3 regions of the Devosia sp. A369 genome follow, and region 1 is predicted to be linked to each of the others. Evidence: predicted binding sites of a transcription regulator. Region 1 holds the regulator's gene; each other region holds the start of a gene.
What was found. The regulator LexA, encoded in region 1, represses DNA repair genes until DNA is damaged. The targets are predictions, from matches to a motif close to TGTTCNNNNTGTGTTCNG.
Positions count from the first base shown of each region.

Region 2: a site for LexA is predicted at 1,712-1,729, ahead of ruvC (crossover junction endodeoxyribonuclease RuvC). Genes of this name have one in related genera too.
Region 3: a site for LexA is predicted at 4,519-4,536, ahead of ACX3OZ_RS12830 (YifB family Mg chelatase-like AAA ATPase). Genes of this name have one in related genera too.

Region 1 is NZ_JBTMWV010000001.1:155,860-163,166, forward strand. Features, by position in the region: gene ACX3OZ_RS00730 (anthranilate synthase component II) at 170-769, shown strand; gene trpD (anthranilate phosphoribosyltransferase) at 769-1,788, shown strand; gene trpC (indole-3-glycerol phosphate synthase TrpC) at 1,785-2,597, shown strand; gene moaC (cyclic pyranopterin monophosphate synthase MoaC) at 2,597-3,073, shown strand; gene ACX3OZ_RS00750 (molybdopterin molybdotransferase MoeA) at 3,070-4,272, shown strand; gene lexA (transcriptional repressor LexA) at 4,360-5,073, shown strand; gene ACX3OZ_RS00760 (NUDIX hydrolase) at 5,120-5,533, shown strand; gene ACX3OZ_RS00765 (cold-shock protein) at 5,794-6,006, shown strand; gene ACX3OZ_RS00770 (IlvD/Edd family dehydratase) at 6,158-7,307, opposite strand, start outside.
Region 2 is NZ_JBTMWV010000012.1:26,206-31,771, forward strand. Features, by position in the region: gene ACX3OZ_RS14710 (PIN domain-containing protein) at 1-238, opposite strand, end outside; gene ACX3OZ_RS14715 (AbrB/MazE/SpoVT family DNA-binding domain-containing protein) at 225-485, opposite strand; gene ruvA (Holliday junction branch migration protein RuvA) at 548-1,165, opposite strand; gene ruvC (crossover junction endodeoxyribonuclease RuvC) at 1,162-1,668, opposite strand; gene ACX3OZ_RS14730 (GGDEF domain-containing protein) at 1,836-2,588, shown strand; gene ACX3OZ_RS14735 (GGDEF domain-containing protein) at 2,676-3,458, shown strand; gene ACX3OZ_RS14740 (YebC/PmpR family DNA-binding transcriptional regulator) at 3,507-4,253, opposite strand; gene ACX3OZ_RS14745 (TIGR00282 family metallophosphoesterase) at 4,422-5,240, opposite strand; gene ACX3OZ_RS14750 (5-formyltetrahydrofolate cyclo-ligase) at 5,237-5,566, opposite strand, start outside.
Region 3 is NZ_JBTMWV010000009.1:43,508-50,814, reverse strand. Features, by position in the region: gene gshB (glutathione synthase) at 21-962, shown strand; gene ACX3OZ_RS12855 (hypothetical protein) at 962-1,342, shown strand; gene ACX3OZ_RS12850 (MarC family protein) at 1,427-2,068, shown strand; gene ACX3OZ_RS12845 (hypothetical protein) at 2,834-3,055, shown strand; gene ACX3OZ_RS12840 (hypothetical protein) at 3,130-3,561, shown strand; gene ACX3OZ_RS12835 (glycoside hydrolase family 25 protein) at 3,569-4,348, opposite strand; gene ACX3OZ_RS12830 (YifB family Mg chelatase-like AAA ATPase) at 4,595-6,112, shown strand; gene cfa (cyclopropane fatty acyl phospholipid synthase) at 6,142-7,260, opposite strand.

The DNA of each region.
Region 1 (7,307 bases):
TCAGGATGGATCCCGGCTCAAGGCCGGGATGACACTGCGTTTGGGAAATCGTTCAGTGGCTGCACCAAGTCAGAAACTCACCGCCTCTCGATGGCGCAGCTGGTTCTAACGGGAGGCTCCACTGCGGAGCCGACCCAGTAGTCAAAACCACCTGCTGAGGACCAAACCCATGACCCGCACTCTCGTCATCGATAATTACGACAGCTTTACCTACAATCTTGTCCATTTCCTGGGCGAACTCGGCGCCGACCTCACCGTTGTGCGCAACGACAAGATCACCCTCGACGCCATCGCCACCATGGCCCCTGACGCCATCCTGCTGTCGCCCGGCCCGCGCACGCCCAATGAGGCGGGCATCTGCCTGGCGCTGATCGATCGCTTCCAGGCCGATATCCCCATTCTCGGTGTCTGCCTCGGCCATCAGGCCATCGGCCAGGCCATGGGTGGCGAGGTGGTGCGCGCGCCCCATCTGGTGCATGGCAAGACCTCCCGCATCAATCACACCGGCAAGGGCCTGTTCCGTGGGCTAAACGCCGGCTTCGAGGCGACGCGCTACCATTCGCTGATCGTTGACCAGAACAGCCTGCCCGATACACTCGAAGTGACGGCGACCACCGAGGATGGGCTGATCATGGGCATGCAGCACAAGACCCTGCCGCTGCATGGCGTGCAGTTCCACCCCGAAAGCATCGCTTCGGAAAACGGCCATGCGCTGCTGCAGAATTTCCTGAATCTGGCGCGCGACTTCAACCAGCAGAGGGCAGCGTAATGGATATCAAGGCAGCTCTGAACAAGATCGCCGACCGCAAGGACCTGACCGGCGAAGAAATGCGCGGCGTGATGCGCTTCATCATGGCCGGCGAAGCCACCCCCAGCCAGATCGGCGCTTTCCTGATGGGCATGCGTATCAAGGGCGAGACCGTCGGCGAAATCGCCGCCGCCGTCTCCATCATGCGCGAGCAGATGGTGCCGGTCGACGCGCCTGAAGACGCCATCGACATTGTCGGCACCGGCGGCGATGGCGGCGGCACGCTCAACATTTCGACTGCCAGCGCCATTGTTCTGGCGGCGGCGGGCGTTCCGGTGGCCAAGCATGGCAATCGCGCCCTGTCCTCCAAATCCGGCTCGTCGCAGGCGCTCGAAGCCCTCGGCGTCAAGCTCGACCTGACCCCGGCCGAAATTTCGCGCTGTATCCGCGACGCCGGCATCGGCTTCATGTTCGCGCCCAGCCACCATCCAACCATGCGCCATGTCGGCCCCGCTCGCGCCGAGCTGGGCGTGCGCACCATGTTCAACCTGCTCGGGCCGCAATCCAACCCGGCCGGCGTGCGCCGCTACATGCTGGGCGTCTATGCCCAGGAATGGGTGGAGCCCGTGGCCGCCGCCCTGCTCGCCAATCGCGCCATCAAGGCCTGGGTGGTGCATGGCAGCGACGGGCTCGACGAAATCACCGTTACCGGCCCCAGCTTCGTCGCCCAGATTGCCAATGGCGATCTGCGCAGCTTCGAGGTGACGCCCGAACAGGCCGGCCTCAAGCGGCATGATCCAAAAGACCTGCTCGGCGCTGACCCGGAATACAACGCCGCCACCATCCATGCCCTGTTCGACGGCGCGCCGGGCGCGTATCGGGATATTGTGCTACTCAATGCCGGCGCGGCGCTGATCGTCGCCGACAAGGTTGCCGATCTGCGCGAAGGCGCCGAAGCCGCCGCTGCGGTGATCGACAGCGGCAAAGCCAAACAAACCCTCGCCCGCCTCGTGGCGGTTTCGAACGGACGAGAGCAATGAGCGATATACTCCAGCAGATTGAAGTCTATAAGCGCGAAGAAATCGCGGCAGCCAAAGCCCTGCGCCCCTGGGCCGAAGTGGTGGCTCAGGCCCACGACCAGCCGCCGACGCGCGGCTTTGTCAAAGCCCTCAAGGCCAAACGCGCGGCCGGCGATTATGCGCTGATCGCCGAGGTGAAGAAGGCCAGCCCCTCCAAGGGACTGATCCGCGCCGATTTCAACCCGGCAGCCATCGCCCGCGCCTATGAATCGGCCGGCGCGGCGTGCCTCTCGGTGCTCACCGATGGCCCCAGCTTTCAGGGCTCGCCGGAATTTCTGAAGCAAGCCCGCGCCGCGACCCAATTGCCGGTACTGCGCAAGGACTTCCTGTTTGAAACCTATCAGGTGGCCGAAGCCCGCGCCTGGGGTGCCGACTGTATCCTGATCATCCTCGCCGCTGTAGGCGATGACGTGGCGCGCTATCTGCTCGACGCCGCCCATGAGTGGAAGATGGATGCGCTGGTGGAAGTGCATGACCAGCTCGAACTCGACCGGGCGCTGGCGCTGGATGCGAGCTTTATCGGCATCAACAACCGCAATCTGCGCACCTTCGAAACCACGCTCGACACGTCGGTCAAGCTGGCCGTCGGCGTGCCCAAATCCACCCTGCTGGTCAGCGAGAGCGGCATCGTCACCCACGACCACGTGCTGATGCTCGACCGCGACGCCAATATCGGCACCTTCCTCGTCGGCGAAAGCCTGATGCGGCAGGACGACGTGGCCGCCGCCACCCGCACCCTGCTGACCGGCGCATCACAGGTCGTCGCCTGATGACCCAGGGCCTCACCCACCTCAACGCCAAGGGCGAGGCCCATATCGTCGATATCGGCGATAAGGCCGTCACCCGTCGCCGCGCCGTGGCCCAGGCCCGCATTCTGGCTCGGGCCGAAACCATCGCCCTGATCATGGGCGGCGGTCTCAAAAAGGGCGATGCGCTGGCCGTGGCCCGCATCGCCGGCATCATGGCCGCCAAAAAGACCAGCGACCTCATTCCGCTCTGCCATCCGATTCCGCTGACCAAGGTCAGCGTCGATATCGAGCAGGACGGAGCCGAAGCGATTCTCATCCACGCCACGGCGGAAACCACCGGCCAGACCGGCGTCGAAATGGAAGCGCTGCTCGCCGCCTCGACCGCCGCGCTCACCCTTTACGACATGGCCAAGGCCATCGATCGCGGCATGACCATCACCGACATGTGCCTGCTGGAAAAATCCGGTGGCAAATCCGGCGACTTCTCCCGGCCATGAGCCTGCTACCGGTCGAATCCGCCATCGCCGCCATCCTCAACCGCGTTCCTGCCCCGACGCTGGAAACCGTGCCGCTCGCCCAGGCGGCCGGTCGCGTCCTGCTTGAGCCACTGCTCGCCACTCACGACCAGCTCCCCTTCAACGCCAGCGCCATGGACGGCTACGCCATGCGCGCCGCCGATGTGGTCGACGGCCACGCCCTGACCATTGTCGGCACCTCGCAAGCCGGTGCCGGCTTCTCCGGCACAATTGAGCCCGGCCAGGCCGTCCGCATCTTCACCGGCGCCCCGGTGCCCCCCGGCGCCGATACCGTCATCATGCAGGAAGAGGCCGTCGCAGCGGACGGCGTCGTCCGTTTCACCGCCCCGGCCCGGCTCGGTCACAGCATTCGCCCCCGCGGCAACGACTTTGCCACCGGCCAGCAATTGCTCGATCCGGGCATGCGCCTCGCCCCGATGCACCTCGCCGTCGCCGCCGCCGCCAATGCCGCAACTTTGGGCGTCGCCAAACGGCCGAACATTGCCCTGCTCGCCACCGGCGACGAATTGGTGCTGCCCGGCAACCCACTCGGAGCCGACCAGATTGTTGCATCAAACAGCTTTGGTCTGGCTCCTTTGTTCGCTCCCTACGCCCAATCTGTTACCGACCACGGCATCGCGCAAGATAACCGCAAGAAACTTGCCAGCATGCTGGCAGAAATCTTCGACAATCCGCCAGATATCTTGGTGACTACTGGCGGCGCCAGCGTCGGCGATCATGACATCGTGCAGGCGGTTTTGCTCGATCTCGGCGTGAAGCTGGACTTCTGGCGCATCAACATGCGCCCCGGTAAGCCCTTGATGTTTGGGACAAAAGGCAAGACGCTGATCTTCGGCCTGCCCGGAAATCCGGTCTCCGCCATGGTCACCGCCATGGTCTTCATCCGCCCTGCCCTCCGCGCCTGGCTCGGCCACCCCGAACCCACCCCCTGGCACCTTCCGCTGGCTGGTCCGACCCCACCCAATACTGCCCGCCGCCACTTCATGCGCGCGCAGCTATTGCACACAGCTAACGGCTTGCAATTGCTGCCTATTTCGCAAACCGACAGCGGCCATACCTCGTCGCTGGCGCGCGCCGATATGCTGATTATCCAGCCCGAAAACGACCCCGGCCAACCCGCCGGCACGCTAGTCGAAGCCCTCCCCGTGGACGGCTTCTGACAGTAAAAGCCCAAGGGATATTGCAGAACATAACTGGAACACGTATGGTCGTTCCGTCTATGTTCCGATTCTGCTCCCGAGGGGTCCATGCTCACGCGCAAACAACACGAGCTGCTGATGTTCATCCACGAGCGGATGAAGGAAAGCGGTATTCCACCATCCTTTGATGAGATGAAGGATGCGCTCGACCTGGCATCCAAATCGGGCATCCACCGGCTGATCACCGCACTCGAGGAACGTGGCTTCATCCGCCGCCTGCCCAACCGGGCCCGGGCATTGGAGGTGGTCAAGCTCCCCGATTCGATGAACCCATCGCTTGGCGGCCGCAAGACCCGCTTCGAGCCCTCGGTCATCGAAGGCAATCTGGGCAAGGTGGCGTCGCCCCCCTCGCGCATGTCGGCCGCTGATGACTATGCAAGGCCGATCGCCATCCCGGTCATGGGCCGCATCGCCGCCGGCACGCCGATCGAGGCGATCCAGACCCATTCCCACACCATCATGGTGCCGCCCGAAATGCTGGGCAGCGGCGAGCATTACGCGCTCGAAGTGCGCGGCGACTCGATGATCGATGCCGGCATTTTCGATGGCGATACCGTGCTCATCAAGAAGCAGGATGTCGCCAGCACCGGCGAGATCATCGTTGCTCTGGTAGATGATGAGGAAGCAACCCTTAAACGCCTGCGCCGCAAGGGGAATACAATCGCGCTGGAAGCGGCCAATCCCGCCTATGAAACCCGCATTTTCCCGCCTGACCGGGTCAAGGTGCAGGGTCGTCTGGTTGGACTTTTGCGCAAATACTGAGCCGACGGCTTTGACCTTTGGCCGGCATGACGGGCATAAATCTCGCATGCCGGCTCCCATCGAAAAGCTTTGCCCTGTGCTGCTCCGCCCCACGTCTGACGGGCCGGAGCTGCTGGTGTTTCGGCATCCGCTCGCCGGCGTACAACTGGTCAAGGGCACGCTTGAGGCTGATGAGACTATCGCCACCGGAGCGCTCCGCGAACTGGCCGAGGAGTCCGGCCTCACCCAAGCCATTGTGACGTCCGACCTGGGCAGCAGCCTTGCTATCGCTCCCGATCAACTCTGGCATTTTGTGCGCGTTGAGGCCGGACCGCTGGAATCACGCTGGCTTTTTGACACCGCGGATGATGGCGGCCACCGCTTTGCTTTTTTCTGGTGGCCGCTGGCGGCCGAGCCGGGTCCCGACTGGCACCCGATCTTCGTCCGGGCGCTGGCCCATATCAGGGCGGCGTTGGCGTAGCCCACTGCCGGTGTGGCGGGGATGAACAGCAAGCAGGCAGGCGGTTTGCTTGGGCTGCTGCATTGTTCTTGCAACCACTATTCGCGAGACCTTGCAATCGGCGCCATTTCGTGCCACATAGTGGGCATACGTTTTCAGCCTAAGTCGGCTGCCTAATGCCGGCGTGCCGGACCGTGGCTTCCTTCTCTACCATGCGAACGTTATTTTCCTTTGGCGTGTTGCCATTGGATAACCGCTCGTAAGAGCACAAGGAAACTATCATGTCCGTCATCACCGGCACCGTCAAATTCTTCAACACCACCAAGGGCTTCGGCTTCATTTCGCCTGAAAATGGCGGCAAGGATGCCTTCGTCCACATCTCCGCTGTTCAGCGTTCGGGCCTGCAGGGCCTGTATGAGAACGACAAGGTGACCTACGAGCTCGAGACCGGCCGTGACGGCAAGGAATCGGCAACGAACCTGACCCTGCTCTAGTTAGCAAGGCGAGCGCGCTTCGGCGCTGCTCGGTCAAGGGCCACCGCGTGAAAGCGCGGTGGCCCTTTTCTTTTGCGGGTTCTATCCCGCGCTGACCGGCAAAACAAAAGGCCCGCATCGAAATGCGGGCCTTTGCTATTTTGCCGTGCGCTTAGTGGTTGTCGCGCGGCACGCCTTCGGTCTGGGCGATGCGCTGATACTTCTCGGCTGGCTTGAGAATGGCGCCATCGCCCAGCTGGCTGACGATACCGCGCTGGATTTCCTGCCACGGCGTCTGGTGCTTGGGGTATTTGTAACCGCCCGCCGCTTCCAGTTCGGCCCGGCGCGTGGCGATGTCCTCATCCGAGATCAGGATATTGGCCTGGCCCTTGTTGAGGTCGATGCGCACCTTGTCGCCGGTCCGCAGGATAGCCAGATTGCCGCCGGCCGCTGCTTCGGGTGAAGCGTTGAGGATCGAGGGCGAACCCGAGGTGCCGGACTGGCGACCATCGCCAATGCAGGCCAGGGCATGAATGCCCTTCTTGATCAGATAGTTGGGCGGCCGCATGTTCACCACTTCGGCCGCACCGGGATAGCCGATGGGCCCTGCGCCACGCATGAACAGCAGGGTGTTTTCGTCGATTTCCAGCGCCGGATCGTCGATGCGGTGGTGATAGTCCTCGGGACCATCAAACACCACCGCCTTGCCTTCGAACATGCCGGGATGCGCCGGATTGTTGAGGTAGCGCTCCTTGAACTCGGAGGAGATGACGCTGGTCTTCATGATGGCGTTGTCGAACAGATTGCCGCGCAGCACCAGGAACCCGGCCTCCGCCTTGAGCGGATTGCCGAAATGCCGGATGACCTTGTCGTCCTGAATCACCGTGCTGGCGCAGTTTTCGCCGATGGTCTTGCCGTTGACGGTGGGCGCGTTCTCGCGGATCAGGCCCTGCGTCATCAGCTCGTTGACCACGGCGGGCACGCCGCCGGCATGGTAGAAATCCTCGCCGAGATATTCGCCGGCCGGCTGCAAATTCACCAGCAGCGGCACCTTGTGGCCCTGCTCCTGCCAATCATCGATATCCAGCGGTACGCCGATATGGCGGGCAATGGCGTTGATATGGATCGGCGCGTTGGTCGAGCCGCCAATGGCCGAATTGACCACGATGGCGTTGTGGAAATTGTCCTTGGTCATGATGTCGGACGGCTTGAGGTCTTCGTGGACCATGTCGACAATGCGCTTGCCGGTGCGATAGGCCATTTCCTGGCGGTCGCGATAGGGCGCGGGAATGGCGGCCGAACCGGGCAATTGCATGCCCAGC
Region 2 (5,566 bases), on a different contig from region 1:
GCCGGTCGACCTCAAACTCCCGGGCGTCCAGCAAATCCCGAACCACCGCGAGCAGTTCATCGGCGGGAAACCTGAACCGGCTGCGCAGCAGCCAAATCGCTTCCATGAGAACCGCTACATTGATGAGGATCGAATGAGCATCGTGGTTTTGCTGCAAAAATGCCCGAGCCTTGGCGACCTGGATTACGTCATCGTCGACCAGCATGCGAACGAGCACATTGCTATCAATCCCGATCAAGCGAGCGCTCATATCGTTCGGTGACGGCTTTCCCGATCGCCTCGTCCATGTCCTCGACAGTCAGGGGCTGTTGCCCGGGACGCTTGTATTTTCCGATAAGATCAACTGCGCTGCGCCTCGGCCGCAACAGGTAAACCCCGTCCCGCTTGATGATATCGATCTTGTCACCCGGTCCAACCTTGAGGTCGTCCCGCACGTCCTTGGGCAACGTCATCTGGCCCTTGCTCGTAAGCGTCGTCACCGCCATCGCATTACCTCACACGAAATTCTTACATTTCAATATAGTAAGGAGCGAGCAAGGAAGCAAGGCTAACTGCTCAATTCCCGCAAGCCCAGCCGGATCAGCTTTTCGGTGGGAATGTCGTCGCCGTCGCGGGCCACGATGCGGGCCAAGGCCGCCGAGGCCTGGGCGTTGGAATAGCCCAGATTGGTCAGTGCCGAGACGGCGTCGGCAATGGCAGTTGGCGCAAGCCCATCGCCCAACGCCGCTTGCAGCCCCAGCGTACCGGCATCGATCCCCGGCCCGGCCGGCACCTTGCCCTTGAGTTCGGTGATCAGCCGCACTGCCAGCTTGGGCCCGACGCCGCTGGCGCGGCCCATCATCGCCTTGTCCTGCAAGGCCACGGCACTCGACAGTTCAGCCGGCGTCAGCGCCGACAACAGCGCCAGCGCTACCCGCGCGCCCACCCCCTGCACGGTCATCAGCAGGTTGAACCAGCCCTTCTCGCTCTCATTGGCAAAGCCATAGAGCCGGATCATGTCCTCGCGCACGATGGTTTCGATGAACAGCACCCCGGCCTCGCCGACGCGCGGCAACAACTGCAGCGTGCGGCTGGAGCAGAAGGCCACGTAACAGACGCCACCGCAGTCGATCAGCACATGGTCGTCACCAAAGCTGTCGACCAGCCCTTTGAGCTTGCCGATCATGCCAGCGCCTTCAGCCGCTGGGCGGCGACGCGATGATGGGCATGGCAGATGGCAATGGCCAGCGCGTCGGCCGCGTCAGGCCCCTTGAAATCGGCCGTCGGCAGCAGCGTCTTGACCATCAGTTGAACCTGTCCCTTATCGGCGTGGCCGGTGCCGACCACGGATTTCTTGACCAGATTGGCGGCATATTCCGCCACCAGCAGGCCGCGCACCGCCGGCGACAGCAGCGCCACGCCGCGCGCCTGCCCCAGGATCAGCGCCGAGCGCGCCCCCGCATTGACGAAGGTTTCTTCCACCGCTGCCTCGTCCGGGGTGAAGCGCTCGAGCACTTCGCCCAGCCCGGCAAACAGGATCGCCAGCCGTTCCGCCAGCGAGCCATCGACCGGCGGCGTCACCGTGCCGGCGGCGACAAAGCTCAGCCGGTTGCCCAGCGTCTCGATCACTCCCCAGCCACAGCGACGCAGGCCGGGGTCGATACCGATGATTCGGGTAGCAGCACTCATGCGACAATCCTTAATGAAGCGAGGCCAGCCTACCAAGGCCAATGTGAACAAAGAGGCAACAAAGCCCGTGGAAAACGCTGTATACGGTAAAATTGTAGCTATCTCGGAAACACCATCTTCAAGCCACGACCCTAGTTTCGCCCCGGGAATGCAGGGGCAAATCATTCATGGCCGAGATTCGTCGGAAACTTCCGAAGCGAGCGTGGTTGCGCGTTTATCGCATCGCAGGCGCATTGATCGGCTTGTCGATCATGCTGTCGCTGATTTTGACCAATGTCATCATGGAGACCTTCTCCGCCGGCATTAACGTGCAGGGGCTGGTGGTTTCCATCGCCATGCCGCTGACGCTGGGCGGGCCGCTGATCTTTCTGCTTATGCTCAAGCATGAGCGGCTGCGCTACGCCAATAGCCAGCTCGAACATCTGGCAGCCACCGATTGGCTCACCACCTGCCTCAACCGGGGCGCCTTTACCGGCGCCGTCATCCGCCATCTCGACCGTCTGGCGTCCGCCCATGCCCAGGGCGCCCTGCTGATCGTCGATGCCGACGACTTCAAGAGCGTCAACGACCGCTTCGGCCATGACCATGGCGACAGGGCGCTGCAGTTGATGGCCAGCGCCATCCGCCAAGCCGTAAGCGGCAATGATCTGGTCGGTCGGCTGGGCGGCGAAGAGTTCGGCGTGCTGCTGGTCGGAGTCGATAGCGCTACCGCCGACGACGTGGCCGAACGCATCCGCAGCGCCATTGCCACCATCACCTTCGCGCCCAATGGCACGAAATATCCCCTGTCGGTCAGCATTGGCGGGGCCATCTATGTCGCCGGTGCCCAGTTCAACGACCTCTACCGCCTTGCCGACCAGCGCCTCTATGCCGCCAAGCATGCCGGCCGCGACCGGGTCGCCATCGCCCAAGCCGCCTGAGCCCACGGAGCCACCACACCGCCCAGTTGATCGCCGAGCCGCCTGCATGGCGGCATCCCACCACTCCAGCCCGAAAGGCCGCGCCAGATGCTGATCTCCAAGACCCTGACCGCGATGCAGACCTGGTCCAGTGTCGGCCGCTGGACCCTGTTTGGTACGCTGGCCTGCATGCTGGTGGCGGTGGCATTCAGCGCCTTCATGTTCCGCGACATGGGCGAGGCGGCGCTGCATTTGGCGATTGTCACCGCTGCGATCCTGCCCGTCATGCTGGGGGTGCCGGTATTTCTCTATATGAGCCTGCGGCTGCGCATGCTGGCCATCGCCAATCGGCGGCTTGGCCTCGTGGCGCGCACCGACAGCCTCACCGCCTGCCTCAATCGCGGCGCCTTCGCCAGCACGGTGAGCACCCTGCTCACCCAGCGGTCGCGCCGCGCCGGCGGCGCACTGCTGATGATCGACGCCGACAACTTCAAGGCAATCAATGATCTGTTCGGCCACGAGGCCGGCGACGAGGCGCTGACCATCATCGCCCGCTCGATTCGCACCACTTTGCGCGGCGGCGATCTGGTGGGCCGCATGGGCGGCGAGGAATTCAGCGTCTATCTGCCCGATACCGACCAGCATGCCGCCGAAGCGGTCGCCGAGCGCATCCGGCGTTCGGTCAATCTGGCGGTGTTCACCCCCGCCGACCGCCAGCGCAATCTGTCGGTCTCCATCGGCGGCGTCGCCTTCGACGGTTCGGCGAGCTTTTCCGAACTGTTCCGCATTGCCGACCAGCGGCTCTACAACGCCAAACAGAGCGGCCGCAACCGCGTCGCCATGGCCCATGCCGACGACTACCCCTCCATCGGCCTCAAGCGCATTGCATAAAAAAGGGCGGCGCCGCAGCACCGCCCCGAAATTCACTGGATTGAAGCCTCAGCCTTCCAGCTTGGCCGCGTCTTCGTCGCTCATCTCGAAATTGGTATAGACGTTCTGCACGTCGTCATCTTCTTCCATGGTGGCGATCAGCTTCATCAGCGTCGCGCCCTTGTCGGCGTCGATCATCGTATTGGTCTGCGGCTTCCACACGGCCTTGACCGATTCGGCCTCGCCCAGCACCTTCTCCAGCGCCGCGGCAACATCCACCATCGCTTCAAACGTGGTGGTGATGTAGTGGCCCTCTTCGTCGCTCTCGACGTCGTCGGCGCCAGCCTCGATGGCCGCTTCCATCACCTTGTCTTCATCGCCAGCAGCCAGCGGATAGGTGATCTCGCCCACCTTGTCGAACATGAAGCCGACCGAGTTGGTTTCGCCCATCACGCCGCCATTCTTGGAAAAGTAGGAGCGGACATTGGAGGCGGTGCGGTTGCGGTTGTCGGTCAGCGTCTCGACGATGATGGCGACGCCGCCCGGGCCATAGCCCTCATAGCGGATCTCGTCATAATTCTCGCCGTCCGAGCCGATCGCCTTCTTGATGGCGCGTTCGATATTGTCCCGCGGCATCGACTGGGAGCGAGCATTGGTCACCGCCAGGCGCAGGCGCGAATTGAAGGCTGGGTCGGGCATGCCCATCTTGGCGGCGACGGTAATTTCGCGCGCCAGCTTGGAGAATACCTTGGAGCGCACGGCATCGGACTTGCCTTTGCGGTGCATGATGTTTTTGGCATGTGAATGGCCGGCCATCGGTCACTCCCCTCGAAAAAGAAGCTGCAGGATTATGGTGCCGGATTATAGGCAAGCGCAGCACATTTGTGAAGCTGAGCGCCTGCCACCCGTGACGTCCACGCTAGCGCGCCGGGGGAGGCCGACCGGAACGACAACCGCTGGGGCCAAAGCTGTTCGAGGCCGGGCTCAATCGAAAATCGGCTCCGCTTGCGCCAGCGTGCCACCGATGCGAACCGGCAGCACCTTGAGCGCCAGCCCGCTGCGCGGATCGGTTTCCACCGCCACGCCGCACAGGGTCGCCTCGCCCTCGGCCGGGGTGAACCGCCCATTGGGAATGCCGGTGAGAAAGCGGTTGAGCGGCTCATCGGTATCGGTGCCGATGATGGAATCGAAATCCCCGCACATGCCGGCATCGGCCATCAGCGCCGTGCCGCCGCGCAGCACGCGGTGATCAGCGGTGGGAATATGGGTGTGGGTGCCAACCACCAGGCTCACCTTGCCATCGAGAAATTGCCCCATGGCCTGGATTTCCGAAGTGGCCTCGGTGTGGAAATCGACAATCACCGCATCGGCCTGCTCGCCCAGCGGACACGCCGCCACCGCAGCCTCAACGGCGCGGAACGGGTCATCCGCCGGCCCCATGAACACCCGGCCCAGCGCATTGATCACCAGCACGCGATGGCCATTGCGGCCCTCGACAAACATCGCCCCACGCCCCGGCGTGCCCGGCGGCATATTGATCGGGCGGATCAGCGTAGTCTCGCGCTCGATATAGGAAATCGTCTCGCGCTGGTCGAACGCATGGTCGCCCAGCGTCACGATATCGGCGCCGGCCTGACGGATGGCATTGAAATGCGACTCGGTCAGCCCCTTGCCGTGGCTGGCATTCTCGCCATTGACCACGACGAAATCAAAGCCATAGCGCTCGATCAACCCCGGCAGGCGCTCGGTCACGGCATCGCGGCCGGACCGGCCCATCACATCGCCCAGAAACAGAAATCTCATGAAGTCGCGCCGAAATGGCGCACACCCGCCTCGGTGACAATCGCGTCGAGCGGCACGTCATGCGCCTCGCGCGGAATCTGCTCAAGCTCCTGCGCCGCAAAGGCGAGGCCGACCAGCAGGGGCTTTTTCTTGAATTTGGCCAGGGTCCGGTCGTAATAGCCGCCGCCATAGCCCAGTCGGGTGCCGGTGCTGTCAAAGCCGAGCAGCGGCATGATGACGATATCGGGCTCGGCCTTGGGCGCCAGCTCGGAGGGGGCCAGCGTACCGAAACCGGATTCATAGAGCGACGCGCCCTGCTCCCAGACCCGCAAATCCAGCGGCTCTTC
Region 3 (7,307 bases), on a different contig from region 1:
CAGATCAAAAAGGGCCAAAAATGCTCAAAGTCGCGGTTCAGATGGACCATGTCGCCACCATCAATCCCCTCGGCGACTCCACCTTCGCCATGATGCTGGAGGCGCAAGCGCGCGGCCACGAGCTGCTGCATTACACGCCCGATACGCTGGCGCTGCGCGGCAATGTGGTGTCGGCACTAGCCGCCCCGATCCGCGTCTTCGACAAGCCCAAGGGCGAACATTACCAGCTCGGCGAGGCCAGCCGGGTCGATTTGTCGACGCAGGACGTGATCCATATGCGCCAGGATCCGCCTTTCGACATGAATTACATCACGCTCACCCATCTGCTCGAGCGGCTGCATCCCAAGACCCTGGTGGTCAATCCGCCGTCTGCGGTGCGCAATGCGCCGGAAAAAATCCTGGTGATGGATTTTCCCGAGCTGATGCCGCCGACTTTGGTGACGCGCGACCGCAGCCTGATCCATGAGTTCCGCAAGGAGCATGGCAACATCATCGTCAAGCCGCTCTACGGCAATGGCGGGGCCGGCGTGTTCTTCATCCAGGAGGGCGACCACAATCTGGTTAGCCTGCTGGAACTGTTCGAGCAGAACTATCGCGAACCCTTCATGATCCAGAAATACCTGCCCGACGTGCGCAAGGGCGACAAGCGGATCATCATCATTGATGGCGAGCCGATTGCCGGCCTCAACCGCGTTCCCGCCGATGGCGAAGCGCGTTCCAACATGCATGTCGGCGGCCGCCCCGAGCTGAGCCCGCTCACCGCGCGCGAGTTGGAAATCTGCGCCACCATCGCCCCGGCGCTTAAGGAACGCGGCATGATCTTTGTCGGCATCGACGTCATCGGCGACTACCTCACCGAGATCAACGTCACCTCGCCCACCGGCATCCGCGAGATCAAGCGCTTCGGCGGGCCGGACATTGCCGTGATGATCTGGGACGCCATCGAAAAGCGCCGCGCCTGATGTATCTGCTGCTGACGACGATACTGGGCGGCGTCGGCTGGTTTCTGTTCCGCCGCTGGCGCCGCACCCTGCCGGTCGACCAGCGGCTGACCCTGCCCTATTGGCGGAACTCGCTGGTCGTAGTCGGCGCCTATCTGCTGTCGATCCTGCTCGGCGCCGGCATCACCCGCATCATGGTTGGCTTCAACCGCTCCGGTTGGGCCGATCTGCTGATGGTGGCGTTTTTCACCGTATGGGTGCTCTACGGCGCCGTCTGGCTGCTGCGGTTTCTGCCGACAACACGGCCGAAAGCCGATTGGCTGAGCCGCTCGCGGGGCTGGATCGACGGGTTTGGCCTGCTGTTGCTGGCCGGCCTGGCGACCGCGGCACGCATGGTCTGACCCGGCGACAGCAGGCCCGCGGCAGGGGGTCGCCAAACGGTCACGAAAACGCTAGGTCTATCTCGCTCTGAGGGGACCGGCGTCATGCCCACAACTACCTTTTTCGTCGCCTTCGCGACGCTGTTCGCCACTGTGGGCGTGGCCGATATCGCCTTTATCTTCGCGGCGCTGACCAAGCATCACACCTCCAAGCAGCGTTTTGCCTTCGCCACGCGTGGCGTCATCATCGCCGGCATCATCCTGTTGCTCTTCGGCGTGCTGGGCAATCCGATCCTCGAAGTCTTCGGCATCACCATTCCGGCGCTGCGTACCGCCGGCGGCCTGCTGCTGTTTTTGATCGCTATCGACATGGTGTTCGCCCGCCATTCGGGCGGCACCGGCACCACTGACGAGGAAGAGGTGGAGGCCCGCCAGCGCCAGGATATCGCCGTGTTTCCGCTGGCCATGCCCCTGCTCGCCGGCCCCGGTGCCATCAGCGCAGTGATCCTGCTGACCACCGGCACCAAGACCAATCTGGAATATTGGTCGGTGTTGCTGGCGGTGGTGGTGATCCTGTTTCTGGCCTGGCTGACGCTGCTGGTGGCGATTCCGATCCAGCGCGTGCTCGGGGTCACCGGGCTGGCGGTGGTGTCGCGCGTCGTCGGCATCCTGCTGGCCGCGCTGGCGGTGCAGTTTGTCTTTGACGGGATCCAGTCCAGCGGGTTGCTCGGCCATACGGCGGGCTGAACACCCTCGAAAATTCGCTAAAATTGCACCGTTAAGCAAGTCTTAACGCTGGCATTGACCGCCGCAGCGCCAAGGCGCAGTTGATGGGCTCAGACCTTCTGCTGGAGGACCGAGCCTGTGCGTATCGCTACCGTTATCGCCCTGATGATCCTGGCCATGCTGGCCGCCAGTTCCAGCCACGGCAGCGTGCCGCGCACGGACATTCTAGTGTCGATGGCCCCCAGCCTCGCATCCTGACGCCTGGCCACAAAAAAAAGGCGGCCGACCCCTGTCGACCGCCACATCTGTCGCGATTGGGACGCTTACTTCTTGGCGTTGCCAGCGCTACCCGAGCCCAGACCGGTGATCGGCTTGGCGGCGACGATCTTGTCCTTTTTGGGTTTCTTGGCTTCTTTGTTGCTGCGCATCTGACCCTTGGCCATTTCAGTCCTCCTCGGGCAAATTTGCCCGGTTCATAATAGGCGAAGGCTAGTCCCGACCCTGAGGGCTGGCAAGCCGATCCGGCATGTATGCCGGCAGTGATTTGACTTTCCGCCGCGTTCTGCTTTGATATGGGCATGCGCGCCAATCGTTCCGATCATCGCCAGCAGCACCGGATCCGCCTCCTTCGAGGTGTGTGACCTGGTTCGGCCACCTGCGTTGCAAGGGCCGGGCCAGGATAAGTCCCTAATTTTCCGCTGATTTTGCACCCGCTTTCCGCGGGTCAGTTGTCATCGTCCGTAGCACCCGCGTCTTGCCGACGCCGGGATGCGGCGATGCGTTTGTATGGATAATTCGATTATGACCTTCAAATATGCCGTCACCCTGCCCATTAGCGGCGCGCACAAGCTGCAGCGCTTCACCGATTGGGTCAAGTCGGTGCTACCCGATCTGGAATACAAGCTGCCGCCGCAGACCCCGGTCAAGACCGAAACCATGACCATCCGCCTGCGCGCTCTTGACGATCGCGCCCGCGTGCTGACGGCGCTCGGCACCAGCAAGCCCTGATTGACTGGCGCCGCGCCCTCCCTGGCGCGGCGCCCATTCCCTGTTTCATTTCAGCTGTTAAGGAGCCTCATAAAATGTCGGACTCGCCCCAGTTCGTCATGACCGATCGGGATTATGCCATTCTGCGCGGCATCGCCATGGCGCGCCCCTCAGGAGAACGCGGCTATTTCGATCTGCTTCGGCAAAAGCTCGTCCAGTCCGATGTTGTGGACTCCGAGATGATCGACCCTACCGTGGTCACCATGAACAGCCAGGTCCGCTATCGCGTCGGCGATGGCCGTTGGCTTGAACATAAACTGGTGCTCGGCGCCGCGCGCGAAGTCATCGGCCAGACCATTTCCCTGCGCTCGCTGCATGGGCTGGCGCTGCTCGGCATGCGCGACGAGCAGGAATTCACCTATGATTCCGAGCAGGGACCCGTCACCGTCAACTCGGTGCTGTATCAGCCCGAGGCCGATGCCGAGGTCGTCGATTATGGCCGCGCCCGCATGTGGCGCGGGCGCTAACCAAGTCCTATTTCGCCGACTGGCACCGGCCAGTCGGCCCCAATGAGGCAATGGCGCGCGGATCGCAGCCGGTCAGCAGGAAGGTGATCCAGTCATTCTGGTTGCCGTAGAAGGCATTGCGATCCACCTCGCCGCGCACGCCGCGCACCACGCCGGTCTGCGTCCACTGCCAGAAGGTCCAGGTGCGGTTGCCATAGCGCTCATGCGGCTCGGCAGCGGTCGAGCGCAGCCAGAACGCATTGGGGAAATAAGCGCCGTCGAGCACGTCGCGGTGGAAGTTCATGTCGGTATAGATGATCGGCAGCTTGCCGGTATGGCGCTCCATGGCGTCGAGCATGACGCGGATCTTTTCCAGCGCATCGGCGCGGCTTGGCTTGTTTTTGCAGCTCGAATGGTTGTTCCATTCTAGATCCAGCACCGGCGGCAGCGCATCGAAATCATTGGGCACATTCTGCACGAACCAGGCCGCCTGCTCGGAGGCCAGCGAGCACCAGGTCATGAAGTGATAGGCGCCGCGCGGCATGCCGGCTTCGCGCGCCCGCACCCAGTTCACCCGGAAATTGGGGTCGATATAGTCCTTGCCCTCGGTCGCCTTCATGAAGACGAAATGGATGCCGGACTGAAACGCCTGTCGGAAATCGACATTTTCCTGATAGCGCGCCACGTCGATCCCCTGGATCGGCATCGCCCTGGCCCGGTCGACGCCCGAATGGGGGCGGTTATCGCCCTGGATCGGGCCATACAGCCCGCCGCCGGACGAACAGGCGACCAATATTGCGGCCAGCATGGCCGAAACCGTGCCCTTTGCGATCGCAGAAAACGAGGGAAAAGGCCGGCTGGCAAGCATCGGATCACAACTCTACGCAAGACTGACTGAGCCTTTGATTCAACATGGCGCGGTTAACGGAGGATTAGGTTTACCTATGTGGCAAGCGGCGTGGTTAACATGCCGTATTTCGTTCGCTTTACGTTCTTGTGAGCCTCGGTTTGCTTTGCTACTCTGCGGCGGGGCTTGGGGCTTGGGGCATGGACGATGGTCACCCGCGTAGCGACAGTCGCGTTTCAAGGCATCGAGGCGGTGCCGGTCGATGTGCAGGTGCAGATCGCGCCCGGCCTGCCGAAAATCATTCTGGTCGGCCTGCCCGACAAGGCAGTCAATGAATCCGGCGAACGGGTCCGCGCCGCGCTGATCGCCTCGGGGCTCGGCCTGCCGCCCAAGCGCATCGTGGTCAATCTGGCGCCGGCCGACCTGCCCAAGGAGGGCAGTCATTACGATCTGCCCATTGCGCTCGGCATCATGGCCGCCATCGGCGCCATTCCGCAGGACGCGCTGGACGGCTATCTGGCGCTGGGCGAATTGGGGCTCGACGGCCGCCTCGCCCATGTCGGTGGCATCTTGCCAGCGGCGATTGCCGCACAGAGCCGCGATCTGGGGCTGATCTGCGCCGCCCCCTCGGGCGCCGAGGCCGCCTGGGCAGGTGATGGGCTCGATATCATCGCCGCCGAAAGCCTGTTGGCGCTGGTCAATCACCTCACCGGCCATCAATTGGCGGCGCGGCCAACGCCCCGCAAGCGCCCGGCGCCCGAGGGCCTGCCCGATCTCAGCGACGTGCGCGGCCAGTTGGTGGCGCGGCGGGCGCTGGAAGTGGCAGCAGCCGGTGGCCACAATATGCTGATGATCGGCCCGCCCGGCGCCGGCAAATCCATGCTGGCGGCACGCCTGCCCTCGATCCTGCCGCCGCTTGAACCGCGTGAACTGCTCGATATCTCGATGATCCAGTCGATTGCCGGCGCTTTGGTCGGCGGCGCGCTGTCGGATCGCCGACCATTCCGCGCCCCGCATCACTCGGCCTCGATGGCGGCACTGGTCGGCGGTGGCTTGCGGGTGAAACCGGGCGAGGTGAGCCTGGCGCATAATGGCGTGCTGTTTCTCGATGAACTGCCCGAATTTGCCCCCAGCGTGCTGGACAGCCTGCGCCAGCCGCTGGAAGCGGGCGAAACAATCATCGCCCGCGCCAATGCGCGGGTCACCTATCCCAGCCGGGTGCAACTGATCGCGGCGATGAACCCGTGCAAATGCGGCATGGCCGGCACCCCCGGTCACACCTGCAAGCGTGGCCGGGCCTGTGCCGATGATTATCAGGCGCGCATCTCGGGGCCGTTCCTTGACCGCATCGATATCCGCATCGACCTACCGGCGGTTTCGGCCGCCGACATGATCATGCCATCCACCATCGCCGAAAGCTCCGCCGTGGTGGCCGAGCGGGTGGCGCGCGCCAGGGTGCGGCAGCGCCAGCGTTATGCCGAGCATCCCGGCATCTTCACCAATGCCGCCGCCAGCGCGACGCTGATTGAGGTTCTGGTCAATCCGGACAAGGAGAGTCAGGCGCTGCTGCTGCAAGCCGCCGAGCGCTTCAACCTCTCGGCCCGCGCCTATCACCGCGTGCTCAAAGTAGCCCGCACTCTGGCCGATCTGGCCGGCGTGGACAGTGTCGGTCGCCCGCATATCGCTGAGGCTCTGAGCTATCGGCTCAATTTCGGCGCCACTTGAAGCCTATGTGTTTCACGTGAATCCGCCCCTCAGCGGATGCTGACATAGCCGCCCGGCACGCCCTTGGGCGACAGCACTACCTGCCACAGGCTGATATTGCGGGCGCGAAACAGCGCCGCGAAGACGCTGAGATAGTAGCGCCACATGCGGCGGAAGCGTTCGTCATATTGCTCGCTGATCAGTTCTGGCCAGGCCGCATCGAAATTGTCGCGCCAGGCCATCAGGGTGCGATCATAGTCAGCACCGAAATTATGCCAGTCCTCCATCACGAACAGGCCTTCAATGGCCTTGCCGATCTGGGCGACGGAGGGGAGCATGCCATTGGGAAAGATGTATTTTTCGCTCCACGGATCGCCATGGGTGGTGGAGTGGTGCCCGCCAATGGAATGCAGCAGCATCAGCCCATCCGGCTTGAGCAGACTGGCGGCCTTGTCGAAATAGGCACGGTAATTCTTGTAGCCGACATGCTCGAACATGCCGATCGAGATGATGCGGTCGAACTGCCCGTCCAGCGCCTGATAATCGAGCAGTTTCGTTTCCACCTTCAGCCCCGCCGTCCGGGTATTGGCCAGCGCCGCCTGTTCCTTGCTGACGGTGACGCCAACGCCGGACACGCCATAGCGTTCGGCGGCAAATTGCAGGAAACCGCCCCAGCCCGAGCCGATATCGAGAATATGCATCCCCGGCATCAGCCCCATCTTGCGGCAGATCAGGTCGAGCTTGGCCTCCTGCGCCGCGTCGAGATCGCCGGCGTCCCGCCAATAGGCACAGGAATAGATCATCCGGCTGTCGAGCATAGCGGCATAGAGATCGTTGCCGATGTCGTAATGCTTCTCGCCCACCTCGGTGACATGTAGCCGCTGCAGGTTGAGCAGCTTGCCTCGAGCCACGCTCCACAGTTCCGCCAGATCCTTGGGAAAGGCGTCCTGAATATGGGCATTCATAAGCTTGAACAGGAATTGATCCAGTTCGGGCGCGTCCCACCAGCCATCCATATAGCTTTCGCCCAGCCCCAGCGTGCCATCGCGCAGCAGGCGGGCCCAGAGTCGTTCATCATGGATTTGCGGGTCGGTTGGCCGGTCGCCATTGGGCGTAATTCCGGCTTTGTCGAGTTGGCTTACAACGAAGCGCTTGGCTGATTGGGACATGGCAGCAGCAGCTATTTGGTCGGCACTGCGGGAAAGCCTATAACCAT